3 regions of the Paenibacillus sp. ALJ109b genome follow, and region 2 is predicted to be linked to each of the others. Evidence: riboswitches for the same ligand, from Rfam matches in the RefSeq annotation. Region 2 holds a riboswitch; each other region holds the start of a gene.
What was found. A riboswitch is a leader RNA that binds a small molecule or an ion and turns the genes downstream of it on or off. The one in region 2 is predicted to bind thiamine pyrophosphate.

Region 1 (5,548 bases), on a different contig from region 2:
GAAGCAGTATATCTAGCGCGGACATCTTGCTCAATAACCCATTGTGCCATAAATTGAAGGCCATCATGACGATGACCATTCCTGTGCACATCATCATTCCAAAAATAATCTGTTCTTTCTTCGTTGTTGGCAAATCTCTCATCCTCTCTGTTTACCTTCGTAATTATAGAGATAATGAACCCCTCCTCATAAGTGAACATTCTGTGAACAATTATAATTTTTCCAAATTAAAATCTTATTTGACAACCTCGTGGTACAGCCCTATCATATCCCTTAAAATGGTAGAAAATATTCGCTACATATAAGGAGGATTTTAATTATGAGTTTTCAAAAGCGCATTGACCACGTCGGCATTGCCGTTCGTGATCTGGAGACCACGCTGCGTTTCTATACGGAGATTGTTGGTCTTGAATTGAAAGACCGGGTAACCCATACCAACGGTGTCATTCAGCTCGCCTTTCTCGGCTTCAACGGAAGCGATGAGACCGAGATTGAGTTAGTTCAGGGATACAGCGACAAGCTGCCTTCCGAAGGTACGGTGCACCATTTTGCCATCCATGTCGATGACCTTGAGTCTGAGTACAACCGCATTAGGGAAACCGAGGCCGAGTTTATTGATGGAGAGATTATTACACTGCCTAACGGTTACCGTTATTTCTTCATCTATGGACCTGAAAAGGAATGGATTGAGTTCTTCCAGCGCTAAGAATTGGAGCTGATTTATGAACATTTTAATTACCGGCGCAGCCGGAAAAATTGGACGTGACTTGTCCCAACACTTGTCAGAAGCATTTCACCTGCGACTAACGGATTTGAATATCGACAGACTGCATACGTATCAAGGGACAAGCCATGAGATCATGACACTTGATGTGACAGATCCCGAAGCCTGTCAGCACGCTTGCGAAGGCATGGATGTGGTTGTACATTTGGCGGGAGATCCCTCCCCACATGCAGGCTTCTATGAATCGTTGTTGGATATCAATATCAAGGGTACATTTAATGTATTCCGTGCAGCTAAAGACCAAGGTGTACGGAGAGTCGTTCTGGCAAGCAGTGCACAGACGATCGAGGGGTATCCCATTGATGCTCAAGTCTATCCGGACATGCCGACACGCCCACGGAATTTGTACGGGGTTAGCAAATGTTTTGGTGAATCGCTCGCTTCCTATTTTGCGTATACCGAAGGTATACAAAGTGTAGCAATACGTATAGGTGCATATGATGATTTCCAACCGGATGGACCCGCGCTGGAGGCAAGGGATATGAGCGCGTATATTAGTCCGGCTGACTTGTGTGATTTGATGTTCAAAGCAATTACAGCTACAGATCTGGAGCCCTTCACCATACTGCATGGGATCTCGAATAATCGGTTTAAACGATTGAATCTCGAAGCGACTCAGAAACAGGTAGGATATGACCCGAAATCCGATGCTTTTGCACTCAGTCAGATTTCCTTATATGATTCGCCACGATAATTATTGAAAATCACACATCTAGAGAGGTCGTTATACACATGTATAATGGCCTCTTTGATTCATTCATACGTCCCCCTATCCAGTTCCTGACTGGACATGCATGGGCCTCTGGCCTATAATTACACCTAGTAATGCCCGTAACTTCATAGTTTCCCAGGGGAGTCGGAATAGGCCGGCTGAGAGTGTATCCCACCAAGATACTGACCCTTAGACCTGATCTGGATCATGCCAGCGTAGGAATCGGAGTATATCGAATTGGCCCAGCCTCTTTGCTGAGTGCCACATCTCTAACGCCTACACGCGTCCCGGATTAACGGGGCGCTTTTTTAATGTTCTTTTATATAGCCAGAGAGCTAAAAAAAGTGACGTCATCCGGATCATAGCTAGTATAAATCTGCTGATTTATGCAAGAAGCTTGGATATGAAGCCAAGGAGTACCCCGCGCCACTGGCCGGACAACATGAAGGAGAGAAATGAAGATGAGATGGCGTAAAATGATGGGCCTAATGCTCTTGTGCGTACTACTAGTGGCTGTGGCCGCATGTGGCGGCAAAGAAGCTGCACCTTCAGGAGAAAATGGCAGCAGCAACACCGAAAACAGCAATGAAGGTGACAACGCAGCCCTCAAAGACATTAAAGTGGTGCTGGACTGGACACCAAATACGAATCATACCGGCCTGTATGCGGCCGTAGATCAAGGTTTTTACAAAGCCGAAGGCTTAAATGTCGAGATTGTACAGCCAGGTGCCGGAGGAGCGGATACGATGGTAGCTTCGAACGAAGTGCCTTTTGGCGTAAGTTATCAGGAGAGTGTGACCCAGGCCCGCACACAGGGCGTACCGCTCGTGTCCATCGCTGCAGTCATTCAGCATAACACGTCCGGATTTGCCGCTCCGGTGGATCGGAACATCAAATCTCCCAAAGATTTTGAAGGTAAAACCTATGGTGGCTGGGGCTCTCCGGTGGAAGAAGCTGTGATGCAATCCATTATGGAAGGCGAAGGCGCCGATGTATCCAAAGTAAAAAATATTAGCATGGGCGATGCAGACTTCTTTACCGCTGTGAAACGCGATATCGACTTTGCCTGGATTTTCTACGCATGGACGGGCATTGAAGCCGAACTGCGCGGCGAACCGATCGACATGCTATATGTGAAGGATTATTCCGAGGCACTGGACTACTACACTCCTGTACTCGTTACCAATGAAAAGACGATTCAGAACGATCCAGAGCTGGTTAAAGCGTTCTTGAAAGCGACTTCCGAAGGATATCAATACGCGATTGAACATCCCGAAGATGCTGCCAACATTCTGATCAAGGCCGTACCGGATCTGGATAAGGACCTTGTACTCGCAAGCCAGAAGTGGCTGAGTCCAAAATATCAGGATGACGCACCACGCTGGGGTGAGCAGAAGCAGGAAGTATGGCAGAACTACACGGATTGGATGTTTAGCAAAAAACTGCTCGATGAGCAGGTAGATGTATCCAAAGCATATACAAACGAGTTCTTACCCCAATAAAAATTGTTTAAGTTTAACTTTTTTTTACACCAGAACGAAGAGTGCAGAACCCATCTGAAGAAACGAAGTGGTCGCCTTTATCGCCGGATTTTCCCCATGGGGAAAATGGAATCAAAAAATCCGGGGATAACAGCGATCGGAAGAGGGTACTGCAATCAGAGTGGTTTAGTGTAAAGCTGGTTTAACTCATGCAATTTAACCCGAAAGGAAAAGTGATCTTTCATGGCAAGCACACTACTTAGCATTCAAGTCATTCCCAAAACGCCAAATGGCGAAAATTCCTATCCTTATGTTGATCGTGCCATTGAAGTTATTCAGCAGTCCGGCTTGAAATATCAGGTTAATGCACTCGATACCACGATGGAGGGAGAACTAGAGGAACTGCTGGAGGTTGTCCGCAAAATGCACGAAGTTCTCGTGGAAGCCGGCAGTCCGAGCATCATCTCACAGATCAAGATCGCCCATAGCCCAAGCGGCTTCAGCATGGACACCCTGACGGAGAAATATCGCTAATGCATGCCTATTGGAAAAGCGTATGGCCGCCCTTTGTGGCGGTTATTCTCTTTATAGCCATATGGCAGGGAGCTGTCTCCCTGTTCCATATTGAGAAATGGATGCTGCCTGCGCCTTCGGACATCGCCCATGAAGCAGCGTCCCAGGCCGAGCGACTTGGCATGCATGCATGGGCAACAATCCAGCTGACATTGATCGGATTTGCAGCAGGTACGCTCGTGGGATTACTGATTGCGATGGTACTGCATTTGATTCCATTTTTGAAATCTGCACTCTATCCATTACTTATCCTTAGTCAAAATATACCGACCATTGCGCTTGCTCCGCTCTTGCTGATCTGGTTCGGATTTGGGCTGCTGCCCAAACTGATTACCATCATCCTGGTCTGCTTCTTCCCGGTGGCTGTAGCTGCCATGGACGGATTGACCCGCACCGATGCGGCCATGATGAACTATATGCGCATGGCTGGTGCAAAACGCGGCCAAATTTTCTGGAAACTCGAACTTCCACATGCATTGCCCTCGGTGTTCTCGGGGATTAAAATTGCCGCTACGTACAGCGTCATGGGTGCGATTATCGCCGAATGGATCGGTGCAGATAAGGGCATCGGCTATTATATGATGCTGCAAAAATCAGCCTATCGGACGGATCGTCTGTTCGTGGCAATCATGATTATTGTGGCATTGAGTCTGCTGCTCTTCCTGCTCATTGCGCTACTGGAAAAGCTGCTCGTACGCTGGCGTCCACAAAAGCGATAACTTTGAAATATGCACCATATAAAGGTTAGGAAGTGATGACAAGATGACACCCGAACACAACGAGCGGGTAGCTGCTGCGCCGGATGAAGGTGCAACCACTCCAACGAGTAGCGGAAGTCCTGAGTATGAAACCGTGGCCTTACCTGCACATCATTCATCACCAGCGTTGGAAGTTCTGAACGTGAATGCTTCGTTCCGAGAGCGACGCAGCACATTGCCCGTTCTGGATGGCCTGTCCCTGACCGTGGGACAAGGAGAATTCGTAGCCATCGTCGGTCCTTCCGGCTGCGGTAAAAGCACCCTGTTTCACATCATCGGCGGTCTGCTGAAACCTCAGGAGGGCCAAATCCTGATGAATGGTCAGGATGTTACCGGACAACGCGGCAAGATTAGTTATATGCCACAGCAGCCTGCACTATTTCCATGGCGTACCATCGAGGACAATGTGCTGCTTGCAGGTGAAGTGTCTGCGGACGCACCACCCCGAGCAGAAGCGCTTGCAGATGCCCGGAAGTGGCTGAGCAGTGTCGGACTGGCCGGATTTGAACAAGCCTATCCGCATATGTTATCGGGCGGCATGCAGCAGCGGGTTGCCTTTCTGCGCGCCCTGCTCAGTCCGCAGGAGTTGATGCTGCTGGACGAGCCTTTTAGTGCGCTGGATGCACTGACCCGCAGCGACATGCAGCGCTGGCTGCTCGATATCTGGGAACAGAACCGCCGCTCGGTGCTGTTCATCACGCATAATATCGAGGAAGCATTATTGCTTGCTGACCGTATCTATGTTTTATCGAATCGCCCTGCAGCTGTACTTCACGAAGTCGATGTTCCCTTTGATCGTCCACGTCGCGAAGCGATCACGGAGGAATCTGCTTTTCTTGAACGGAAACGGCAGATTTCCCAGTGGATGAGAGAAGAACAGCAGAAAACCCGCCTATCTAAATAGTGCGGGTTTTTGAGTTATTTTTTCCCTAAAATGGGTGATCCAAGACAAACTACGCTGCGTATCATTGGTAAAAGACAAAAAGGAGGGGTCCATCCATGCAATCAACCGCTTTTGCACCCTTGATCGATGCTCATCTTCACCTGGACAAATATAATCCTGAAGAACAACGTGAGATGCTGCATTCCTTCCCATCCCAACAGGTTGAGGCGGTCATCGCCGTTTCCATGAATCTGGCATCTGCCCAGACTAACCTGGAACTAGCATCACAATACCCTCGTACCGTATATCCAGCCTTTGGGTTCCATCCTGAGCAGCCCCTGCCGTCCCTGGCAGATC
Region 2 (5,548 bases):
GGACAAACCTTTGTCTGCGGCAAAAGCACGAATATCCTGCGTAATGCGCATGCTGCAAAATTTCGGCCCGCACATGGAGCAGAAATGAGCTTCCTTGGCCCCTTCCGCCGGCAACGTCTCATCGTGGTAGGATAGCGCACGTTCCGGGTCCAGCGAAAGGTTGAACTGATCGCGCCAGCGGAACTCAAAACGTGCTTTGGACAGCGCATCGTCCCGTCGCTGGGCACGCGGGTGACCTTTCGCCAGATCAGCGGCATGAGCAGCGATCTTGTAGGCGATAACGCCTTCCCGCACATCATCCTTATTGGGCAGGCCCAGATGTTCTTTTGGCGTAACATAACAGAGCATCGACGTGCCGAACCAACCGATCATTGCTGCTCCAATTGCCGAGGTAATATGGTCATATCCTGGTGCAATATCGGTCGTCAGCGGTCCCAGCGTATAGAACGGCGCCTCTTTACATATCTCCATTTGCAGATCGACATTCTCCTTGATCTTGTGCATCGGCACATGCCCCGGACCTTCAATCATCACCTGCACATCATGCTTCCAGGCGATTTGTGTTAGTTCTCCAAGCGTAGCCAGTTCCGCCATCTGGGCTTCATCATTGGCATCATAGATGCTTCCTGGGCGCAGTCCGTCTCCGAGCGAGAATGCCACGTCATACCTCTTCATAATCTCGCAGATTTCTTCAAAATGGGTATACAGAAAATTCTCCTGATGATGCGCAAGGCACCATGCTGCCATGATGGACCCGCCCCGTGACACAATGCCCGTCATACGTTTGGCGGTCAGCGGAATATATCGCAGCAGCACGCCTGCATGGATCGTAAAGTAGTCCACACCCTGCTCTGCCTGCTCAATGAGCGTGTCACGATACAACTCCCAGGTCAGTGCTTCAGCTTCTCCATTGACCTTCTCCAGCGCCTGATAGAGCGGTACTGTTCCAATCGGCACAGGTGAATTGCGGATGATCCATTCCCGGGTCGTATGAATGTCTTTGCCTGTGGACAGATCCATCACGGTATCCGATCCCCAGCGTACCGCCCAGGTCATCTTCTCCACCTCTTCCTCGATGGAGGAGGATACGGCAGAGTTACCGATGTTCGCATTGATCTTCACATGAAAATGACGCCCGATCAACATCGGCTCACTCTCCGGGTGATTAATATTCGACGGCAGTATGGCCCTGCCACTCGCTAGCTCCTGCCGCACAAATTCCGGTTCCACACCCTCACGAATGGCGGCGAATTCCATCTCCGGCGTGATCATTCCCTGCCGTGCATAGTGCATCTGGGTCACGCAGCGCCCTGCCTGTCCCCGTAACGGTTTACCACGCAAGCCCGGATACTTCTCGGCTCCAGTTCGCTTCCCTCCAGCTTTCAATCCGTTATCCTCCGGTTTTACCGTTCGTCCCTGGTAGGCTTCAACATCTTCACGCTCCGTAATCCAGCGGGTACGCAGCGCTGGCAGCCCTGCCCGGATATCGGCATGAAATTCGGGATCGGTCATCGGTCCGCTCGTATCGTAGACACGCAGCGGTTCGTTATGCTCCACTCCTTGAGGAGTATTGGTGTCATGAAGGGCAATTTCACGCTCCGGTACTGCAATGTCCGGTCGTGAGCCATGAATGTAAACTTTGCGGCTGCCCGGGAAGGGCTGAACCCGCCCTGCCGTACCTTTTTCCTTTGCCAACTGCTGATCCTGCTTGTCCTGTCCCATCGTTCGATTTCCTGTACTCATCGCTCTTGTCTCCTCCTCATTGGTGTTTGCCTGGGTTGAAATGCTTGCGCACGGATCCAAACCATCCACAACATAGAAAAAGAAAGAGCGACCATACAACACAAAATAGAGACATACAATTCAAGTAATACAGACATTCGAGGCAAAAGATATCGGAACCCGATGCTCGCCAATGCTCCCAGCTCTTTATCCAAAAGCAGCTCTGACACCAGCTTTCGCCTGTTTACTGTATAAAAAAAGCCGGTTCCCAAGGGAACCGGCTTATCTCCATCACCAATAACACACCTTATAGAGACTCCTTAGTGGAGCCTATCCATAGGTCAAATTATATGGTGTTCGTGATCGTATCGCCGATTACTTCCCTACGCTGGTATGATCCAGATCAGGTGCAAAGGGTCCGGAATCTCATGCGATTCCGTCTCAGTCCGGACAATTCGGACTCCCCCAGTAACGTTAACAAGTTGCAGCATCTAGGCCGCAGATTCATATTCAATTATCCTGACCCCGTTGGGCCATCCATTACAGAGTAGCGCAACCGAATCATAAAAACAACCTTTAAATTCCAGAAAATAAGATCAGGATAACATAAGTCCCATCTGTGTCGCAGCTTCCTTCAGCACAGGTGCATATTCATGCAGCGTCTCCTGTGAGAGACGACTAACTGGCCCGGATACTGACAGAGCAGCAGCGATGTTGCCTTTCCGATCCATAATGGGTACAGATACAGCGGCGGCTCCCGGTTCACGTTCCTCATAACTTGTTGCGTAGCCATATTCCAGAATGTCTTTCATCTGTGCCAAATATACTTTGGGATCGATAAATACCGGCCATTCCGGTCCATTCATCAGATCTTCGCGGTCCTCTTCGGTGGCAAAAGCCATCAGCACTTTGCTGGAGGCTCCCACGGATAACGGAAGTCTGACGCCCACCGGAGCTACACGACGAATCGCCTGATCACTCTGCACGGCTTGAATTCGAATCCGCTCACTGCCGTCACGCAGATATAAGCTCACGGTTTCGCCCAGTCGATCTCTCAGCCGCTCCATCGCAGGAAGGAGCAAAATGGCAGGATCATCGCTGCGAGACATATGGGCAGACAGTTCCCAGATGCGTATGCCAAGTCGATACTTCTCGGTGGCCGCATCCCGGATCACGAACCCTTTGTCCTCCAAAGTAGCCATTAGACGATGGACTGTACTTTTGTGCAGACCGATCTGGCTGGCAATTTCCGTGAGTCCCAGATCACTGCGGGTTGTAAAACACAATAATATATCCAGCGCCCGTTCTACAGCCCGGACGGTTAACTTTCGGTCTTCCATGGCAAGTTGCCCTCCTCATGTTTCATCACATGAAACTTGGTTACATAAATTATATGAGAAACGGTCTCATCTGTAAACCAAAAAGCGCCAATTGGAATAGGGATATTTGTAAATATTTTCTTTTTATAAATTAGAATCCCCTGCATTTTGCACCCTAAGGAAATGTTACCCATATATCTTCAGAACTATATAACAATTGCGTAACAAATGGTCTCAATCAATTGACTTTGACTATATTGGAACATACGATAAAGATATATTAAATTAAGATTTTGCTTCATAAGTAGTCAGAAAAATCATTTATCCGCTCTGTTCGTCTCGTTGTTATCTTCATTTGATTTTTAAAGGAGGGGCAATCATGTATCCGACATCCCAGAGCGAAGCCCCGCTGCAAACGAAAGTGTCAGATCTGCCTTCTTCGTTATCACCGAGGCTGATCCGGTTCAAACATATTGTCGTGGCGTTGTTGCTCTCCGTTGTATTTTTTCTGCTCTTTTGTTTCATTGCACTGCACGGTTATATTGCTTGGGTATTATCCAATCCAACTGTAGCGCCTGTATTCTCCAATCCCATGCAGGCGAAGAACATGAAGTATCAAGACATCACGTTCCCGGCAGCAGACGGCAGTCGAACAATGCAGGGTTGGTATATTCCGGCTGATGATAATGCAAACAAAACCATCATATTCAGCCATGGATATGGTGCGAATCGTGAAGAAACCTGGGTGCCGATGTATGACCTGGCCCATTATGCTCACCAACTCGGCTTCAATGTGGTGATGTTCGATTACGGTTTCGCTTCACAGGTGAACAAAGCTGTCGCCACAGGCGGCAAAGCCGAGTCCCAGCAGCTGCTTGGTGCTATCCAGTTTGCGAAGCAGCGCGGAGCGCAGGAGCTTGTCGTATGGGGATTCTCCATGGGTGCAGGTACAGCCCTGCAGACTGGGCTGATTACCAAAGATGTGGATGCTATGATTCTGGACAGCACGTTCCTGCTCGAGCCGGATACGCTGTATCACAACATCCATAACCAGATTGATCTTCCGCGGCAGCCTACGCTGGAGATTATGAACCTGCTGTTCCCGATTCTGAACGGGACCGGATTGCAGCAGATTCCGTATCAAGAAGTGAAAAAAGAAGATTATCCTTTCCCGATTTTCTTCATCCATGGTACAGAGGATGAGAAAGCTCCTTACCCCATTGCAGAGCTGCTTGCCGGCAACCAAACCAATTCAAATTCCGATGAATGGATTGTGGACGGGGCGCATCATGAGCTGATCTTCCGGGAGCATCCGAAGGAATATCTGCGCCGTGTCTCCACATTCCTGAGTCATGTGACCAAGACGAGCAGCGATGATGTGGAAAATACCAATACCGGAGAATCGTGAAAATCCGATAATTCAAGGGCCCCTATGGGGCTCTTTTTTTGTGTACATAGGACAACATGCCTGAAGAATATACTTTTGGGATGTAATTAAAGACAGCCTACCTTGTACATTACAAAATTGAACGAACCGGGGAAGCAAAATTCATTTCTGCTGCTGGATCTGAATTCAAATTCATCTGAACGGAGGTTTACCGCTTATGAATTGGTATGAATATGGGCATCTGCTTCCTCTGCGGATACTCGAAGAAATCCGTTTCTGGAAAGAGCAAGAGAAGGAACATACGATTGTCATTCGTGCCTTGGTTCCTGATCTTGAACCCTCTTATGTCAAATGGCTTGCGGAGTGGGAGGCAATCTTTGAGAACAGCGAACGAGTCGCAAATCAGCTGTTGAAGCAAATATTGCCGGGAACCCAGCCGCCTGCTCCTTACATCATCCGCTGCATTGAACAGCTCGTGGCTGCGGCCTGCACACAATCGCGTGAGTTTATTAGACAGCTATACGTCCTGCTGGAGCAAAGTACTGCTGTTCAGCAAGTGCCGATTGCCAAAGTGGTTATTCTGCATTTTATACGTGAATCCGAGTATTTCCTGGGGGTACTTGAAACGCTGAAACAATCTGGAGCTTTGCGGGATTTGGAGTCTGATCCCAACGTACAAGTTGCTTCAGCGCCCGTGTCCGAACAGCCCTATCGTGAAGCTGTAGAAGAATCGTCCAATGCTGCGGGAAAAATCAATAACTCCACTCCAGCGGTACAGGCACAATCTTCAGCGACTGTACAGTCTCCCGATGCAAATGCAGAAGACACAACCAATTCTACAGCTGCGCCGGTCAAGGAGAAACCCGTGCCTATTGGAGGGCACACACTGCCACCCCTACCCTACGCCTACAATGCGCTGGAACCACATATCGACGAGATGACGATGCGCATACACCATGACAAACACCATCAATCCTACGTGGACGGACTGAACACCGCGGAGAAAAAGCTGGCAGAATCGCGGAAAAAGAATAATTTTGAACTCGTCAAACATTGGGAACGTGAACTCGCGTTTAATGGTGCAGGCCATTACCTGCATACGATCTTCTGGACGATCATG
Region 3 (5,548 bases), on a different contig from region 2:
ACCTATATTGTGGGTTATTTCTCACAATATAGACAATGCCCAGGAGGCTCAATATTTAAGCAATCGATATAAGATGGCACTTCAGACTGCTGTACTGGATGCAGGGGCCGTGATGCATCAAAATGAGAAGCAAAACGATGAAGCAGGATATGATTCGACCAAATTTGTAAAAGCGGACAAAGAGCTTGCCTTGACTACCTTTACCCAAACAATGGCGCTAAATATGGGGATCCAGGATGATCCTGCTGCTATACGGGCCATGTTTAATTACATTCCTGCAATGGTTGTGTTGGATTATGATGGGTACTACATTTTGGCGAACGAAATTGAGATGACTGGTGATCTTGAAGATTCATTCCGGCAAGTTTGGAGTCCAAAAAAGCCCTATACATATTCTGATTCAAATGGTAGCAGTCTTAACTTCACACTCGATGGGTATGTGTATGCCTATGATGCAGGCTTGGGCATGTGGGTTGAAGGTTTCCAGAAAGAACTGGCCTCCAGCACACAAATCCCTCTGCTTCAAAATGCCGAGACGTTTGAGCAGATCAGACGAAGTCGGATCGTGACAAGTGTGCAGGAAGATTTGGCAGATGTTATTAACCGGCATAATGAGTTTGCAAGAAGGAATGGTGTTTCCTATACCTTTACCATGCCTTTGATTTCTCAGGAAGATTGGTACAATTCGATTAATGACACGGGGCTTATGGCTTTTATTCAGGGAATACCTGTAGGTAACCAAAAGATTAACAATTATGCCATTGGTGGTGGCAGACTGGTGAAGAAAACAGCGATCGTTGGCGGAGCTGATCCGGTGAGTGGAATTAAATACTATTATCCTTCCACATGTAACAATGGCTACAGAGCCGAAGAAGTGTTTACAAATGCTAAACAAGCGGCAGCGCAAGGTTATTTTGAGTATAACTGTTCCATAAAATAAAGGCAGTTTGTTTGGTAATATAAAAGCGAGGTTGCATGAGATGTTTACATTACTTTCAGAAAAGGCGACACCTGTGCTAAAATAGGGTTTCGGAACGATAGTAATGTCCAATAGATAGGAGCAACCTCATCTTATGAGTTTATTGTCAGTAGAGAACGTGAGTCACAATTTTGGAGACCGCACGTTATTTAAAAATGTATCTTTTCGTTTACTTGCTGGAGAGCGTGTTGGCCTTGTTGGTGCAAATGGTGTAGGCAAGTCCACACTGATGAACATCCTTACCGGGAAATTGTTAAAGGACGAAGGGAAGGTTGAATGGACCCCCAAAGTTCGTTATGGATATCTGGATCAGCATACCAAGCTCACACCTGGAAAAACGATTCGTGATGTGCTTAAGGATGCGTTCCTGCCCTTGCTTGAGTTGGAAAAGGAAATGATGTCCATCACGGATCAGATGGCAGACGCCGATCCGGACAAGCTCGAATTGTTGCTGGAAGAAATGGGTGACATTCAGGAGCAATTGGAGCAAGGTGATTTTTATCTGATTGATGTGAAAGTGGAAGAGATGGCAAATGGACTGGGCTTGTCCGCCATCGGTCTAGATCGTGACGTGGCCGCGCTTAGTGGTGGTCAACGTACGAAGGTATTGCTTGCCAAGCTCTTACTGGAGAAACCAACTGCACTTCTGCTGGATGAGCCGACGAACTATCTCGATGTGGAACACATCGAATGGCTGACGCGTTACCTGAAGGATTACCCGTATGCGTTTATTCTGATTTCGCATGATACGGAGTTTATGAATGAGGTCGTTAATGTTATTTATCATCTGGAATTTGCCAAGTTGACGCGTTATGCAGCGAACTATAACAAATTCCTTGAAATGGCCGACATGAATAAGGCGCAGCATATTGATGCTTATGAGAAACAGCAGGAGTTTATCAAGAAGCAGGAAGATTTCATTCAGCGGAACAAAGCCCGCGCTTCCACTTCCGGTCGTGCCAAGAGCCGTGAGAAGCAGCTCGGTAAGATTGAACGGATCGATCGTCCAGACGAAGCAGCTAAACCCACATTCAAATTCAAGGATGCCCGGGCGAGTAGTAAAACCGTCTTTGAGGGTATTGATTTTGAAATTGGATATTCATATGCATTATTGCCTAAAATGACGATGACGATTGAGCGTGGCGAGAAAATTGCCATTGTTGGATGTAACGGTGTAGGTAAATCCACATTGCTCAAGACTATCTTGGGGAAAATCCCACCAATCAGCGGTAAGACTTTCTTGGGTGACTATCTGGAAACAGCCTATTTCGAACAGGAAGTACGTGCAGGTAATATTACTCCAATCGAAGATGTGTGGAACGAATTTTCTCATCTGACACAGAATGAAGTCCGGGGGCATCTCGCACGTTGTGGATTGAAAAATGAGCATATCACCCGCCCGCTTAACGCGCTTAGTGGTGGTGAACAAGCCAAAGTTCGTCTGTGTAAACTTCTGATGCGTGAAAGTAACTGGATTTTGTTCGATGAGCCTACAAACCATTTGGATGTAACGGCTAAAGCAGAGTTGAAACGTGCCTTGCAAGAATTCAAGGGTACCGTGCTGCTCGTATCCCATGAACCTGATTTTTATGAAGGTTGGGTTACCAAAACGTGGGATGTTGAAGCTTGGTCCGAAAAACAATAACGTAATAAATGGAAATGTACGGTGACAAAAAAAGGTGTCTATGGTAACATAGGCTACAGCTTCATATGAACACTAGGGGGGCCGCACGATGCGGCTGAGATGGAAGAATGCGATTCCGGACCCTTTGTACCTGATCTGGATCATACCAGCGTAGGGAAGTGGCGCGTTTCAACTAATGACAAAGAGCTTTATCGATGACTTCACGATATTGCCTGCAAGATGAATCATGCAACTCTCTATGTAACAGCGTTGCGACTATGGTTGGTTTCTATAGTTGTTATGTGTTATGTATAGAGTAATTGCATGCGACAGTCATTCAGTTGATCCATGAATTCTACATTCGTGGCCACTCCCCTACGGGAGTGGCTTTTTTTGTTTTGTATCAGCTTAAATCATGCAAGAGGAGGCGAACGGGACGGCAATCTTCCACGAACATGTAACTACAAGATCATTCGAACTGCATGTGGTTTCACCAGGTACAGGAGACATGGACTCTTTTCTGAATATTGCTAAGGATATATGGCGGTGGGTCGATTATATCCACATTCGGGAAAAAAAGCTGGCCCTTGAGAAACAGATGTATTGGGCGCAAAGTCTGAAAACACAAGGTGTTCCATCTAACCGAATCATTATGAATGGCTCAGATCAGCTGGATCAACATGCGTCGCTTGGTGGTGTGCATTGGGGTCAAGCAGTTATTCGCAGCTACGATAAGGATGACTTGAAGAGAGTCGATCGGCTGCGCGTAGGCATATCGGTTCATTCTCTGGAAGAAGCAAAAATTGCAGAAGAACGTGGAGCGGATTATCTCTTCTATGGGCATGTCTATGCTTCAAATAGTAAACCTAATTGCGAATCAAGAGGGCTTAGTGCGTTGGCTGAGGTATGCTCCAATGTTTCGATTCCGGTGATCGCGATTGGCGGGATTAGTCCTGAGAATATTGCTGCAATTCGAACTGCTGGTGCCAGAGGAGCCGCTGTGATTTCAACGATTTGGGCAAACGATGAGCCGAAACTGGCCGCGTGTTTATTGCGACAGGCGATAGAGGATTCAGAGAGGTATGTCGAACCAGGGAGATGAGATCATGAGAGAGGAAGCAAGAAGTCGAAGCAGAAATCGTTCAAGCCATCATCCAGGAATAGTATCGGGAAGTAAAGTCGGAGCGGAAGTTCGAGGCAAGTTTCATGCAGAAACCATTATTGTAGGTGGAGGAGTTATCGGTTGTGCCATCGCATGTGAACTCGCTACTCGAGGACATGATGTTCTTCTGGTTGAGCGGGCACGGATTGCTGGGGGAACTTCCTGTGCAGCCGCCGGGATGCTTGCTGCTGACAGTGAGGAATTCACTCATACTGTAATGGCGAAGCTTGCACGGAAGAGCAGAGCTTTGCTTCATGAGCAGAAGGGACGAATCAGTTCGCTTAGCGGAGTGGAGATGGGGCTGCAACAGCATGGTTTTATTACTCCTTTTCGTTCATACAGTGAGGTCAGCAGTTACAAAAATAATCGATCGTCTACCTTATCTACAGAACATATTTGGTGGGATCGAGTCGCTGTCCAACAGGAAGCTTCATGGTTAAACAGGGATACGTATGGTGCGTATTACAGACCTTCCGAGAGCGAGGTTCTTCCCGTCAATCTAACACAGGCTTATATCAGATCAGCTCAAGCTATGGGTGCGAGGGTGATGGAAGGTGTACAGGATGTCCGTTTGCATACGAATGTAAACGGTGTGCAAGGAATCGAGACTTCAATAGGAACGATGACATCGAGAAATGTCATTATTGCTACAGGGTTACATGGTGAAGAATTGATGAAACATGTGGGTCTGAAGTCGCCTATTTTGCCTGTGAAGGGAGAAATTGTAGCGGTGCAGTTTTCACCCGACCATGTCGGTTACAGACCTGACAAAACGGTGTATGCAGAGGATATATATATTGTTCCCAAAGCCAATGGAGAAGTATGGATCGGTGCAACAAGCCTTCCTGGAAGAACAGATATGAAAGTCTCGGTGCAAGGCATTCAGAAGCTGCTCGCAGCTGCAACAAACTGGGTACCTGGCATGAAGGAAGCACATTTTATCCGAGCCTGGGCTGGTGTACGTCCTTCGACTCCGGATGGACTTCCGTATATAGGGGCTTGTGAAAGTGTTCCTGGTTTATTCGCTGCTTTTGGACACTATCGAAACGGCATATTACTTAGTGCTATTACAGCCAGCCTCATGGCTGACTTAATTTGTGGTAAAAACTCTGAAGAGCTGGGGATTCAGGACCTTTGTCCAGAACGTTTGAACAGAAAGGAGATGTTGCAGTGAACATCACTGTCAACGGACAAACCATGCAAATTGAAGATAGCTTAAATCGTGTGGATAAATTGCTCCATTCATTTAATTTGCAAGTAAAAACAGTCGTGGTTGAATTGAATCGTCAAATTTTAACGCGGGAATATCATGAAACGACGGCGTTAAGAGACGGAGACCGAATTGAAATTGTACATTTTGTGGGAGGCGGTTGAATTATGCTGAGGATTGGAAATTATACGTTTGAATCTAGATTGCTGCTGGGTACAGGTAAATTTTCGGACTTGGAAGTGCAGAGCCAGGCGGTTGAGGCCTCAGGTACGGAAGTATTGACGTTTGCAGTTCGACGATTGAATCTGGAAGATCGCAACAAACAGCACTTTCTGGACACACTTGATTTGAAAAGGTATACCCTGCTTCCCAATACAGCGGGTGCTTCAACAGCAGAGGAAGCTGTGCGAATCGCTGAACTTGCTCGAGCGTCAGGACTTTGTGATATGATAAAAGTAGAAGTTATCGGCGATGGAATTACTTTGCTTCCTGACCCAATTGAAACCTATAAAGCTTGCGAAATCTTGCTTGAAAAGGGCTTTACGGTACTGCCTTATATCTCGGACGATGTTA

Region 1: linked by a shared signal. The riboswitch ahead of G3352_RS19985 (ABC transporter substrate-binding protein) and the one ahead of thiC (phosphomethylpyrimidine synthase ThiC) in region 2 are both predicted to bind thiamine pyrophosphate.
Region 3: linked by a shared signal. The riboswitch ahead of G3352_RS22190 (thiamine phosphate synthase) and the one ahead of thiC (phosphomethylpyrimidine synthase ThiC) in region 2 are both predicted to bind thiamine pyrophosphate.

Annotation. Positions count from the first base shown of each region.
Region 1 covers NZ_JAAIFP010000019.1:218,287-223,834, forward strand. The annotation lists gene G3352_RS19970 (DUF2798 domain-containing protein) at 1-133, opposite strand, end outside; gene G3352_RS19975 (VOC family protein) at 320-706, shown strand; gene G3352_RS19980 (NAD-dependent epimerase/dehydratase family protein) at 723-1,478, shown strand; TPP riboswitch at 1,624-1,736, shown strand; gene G3352_RS19985 (ABC transporter substrate-binding protein) at 1,958-2,998, shown strand; gene G3352_RS19990 (thiamine-binding protein) at 3,221-3,511, shown strand; gene G3352_RS19995 (ABC transporter permease) at 3,511-4,269, shown strand; gene G3352_RS20000 (ABC transporter ATP-binding protein) at 4,313-5,212, shown strand; gene G3352_RS20005 (TatD family hydrolase) at 5,308-5,548, shown strand, end outside.
Region 2 covers NZ_JAAIFP010000038.1:28,316-33,863, reverse strand. The annotation lists gene thiC (phosphomethylpyrimidine synthase ThiC) at 1-1,722, opposite strand, end outside; TPP riboswitch at 2,086-2,199, opposite strand; gene G3352_RS29265 (IclR family transcriptional regulator) at 2,319-3,062, opposite strand; gene G3352_RS29260 (alpha/beta hydrolase) at 3,421-4,449, shown strand; gene G3352_RS29255 (Fe-Mn family superoxide dismutase) at 4,646-5,548, shown strand, end outside.
Region 3 covers NZ_JAAIFP010000024.1:139,594-145,141, forward strand. The annotation lists gene G3352_RS22180 (hypothetical protein) at 1-940, shown strand, start outside; gene G3352_RS22185 (ABC-F family ATP-binding cassette domain-containing protein) at 1,074-2,624, shown strand; TPP riboswitch at 2,689-2,798, shown strand; gene G3352_RS22190 (thiamine phosphate synthase) at 3,019-3,705, shown strand; gene thiO (glycine oxidase ThiO) at 3,710-4,939, shown strand; gene thiS (sulfur carrier protein ThiS) at 4,936-5,139, shown strand; gene G3352_RS22205 (thiazole synthase) at 5,143-5,548, shown strand, end outside.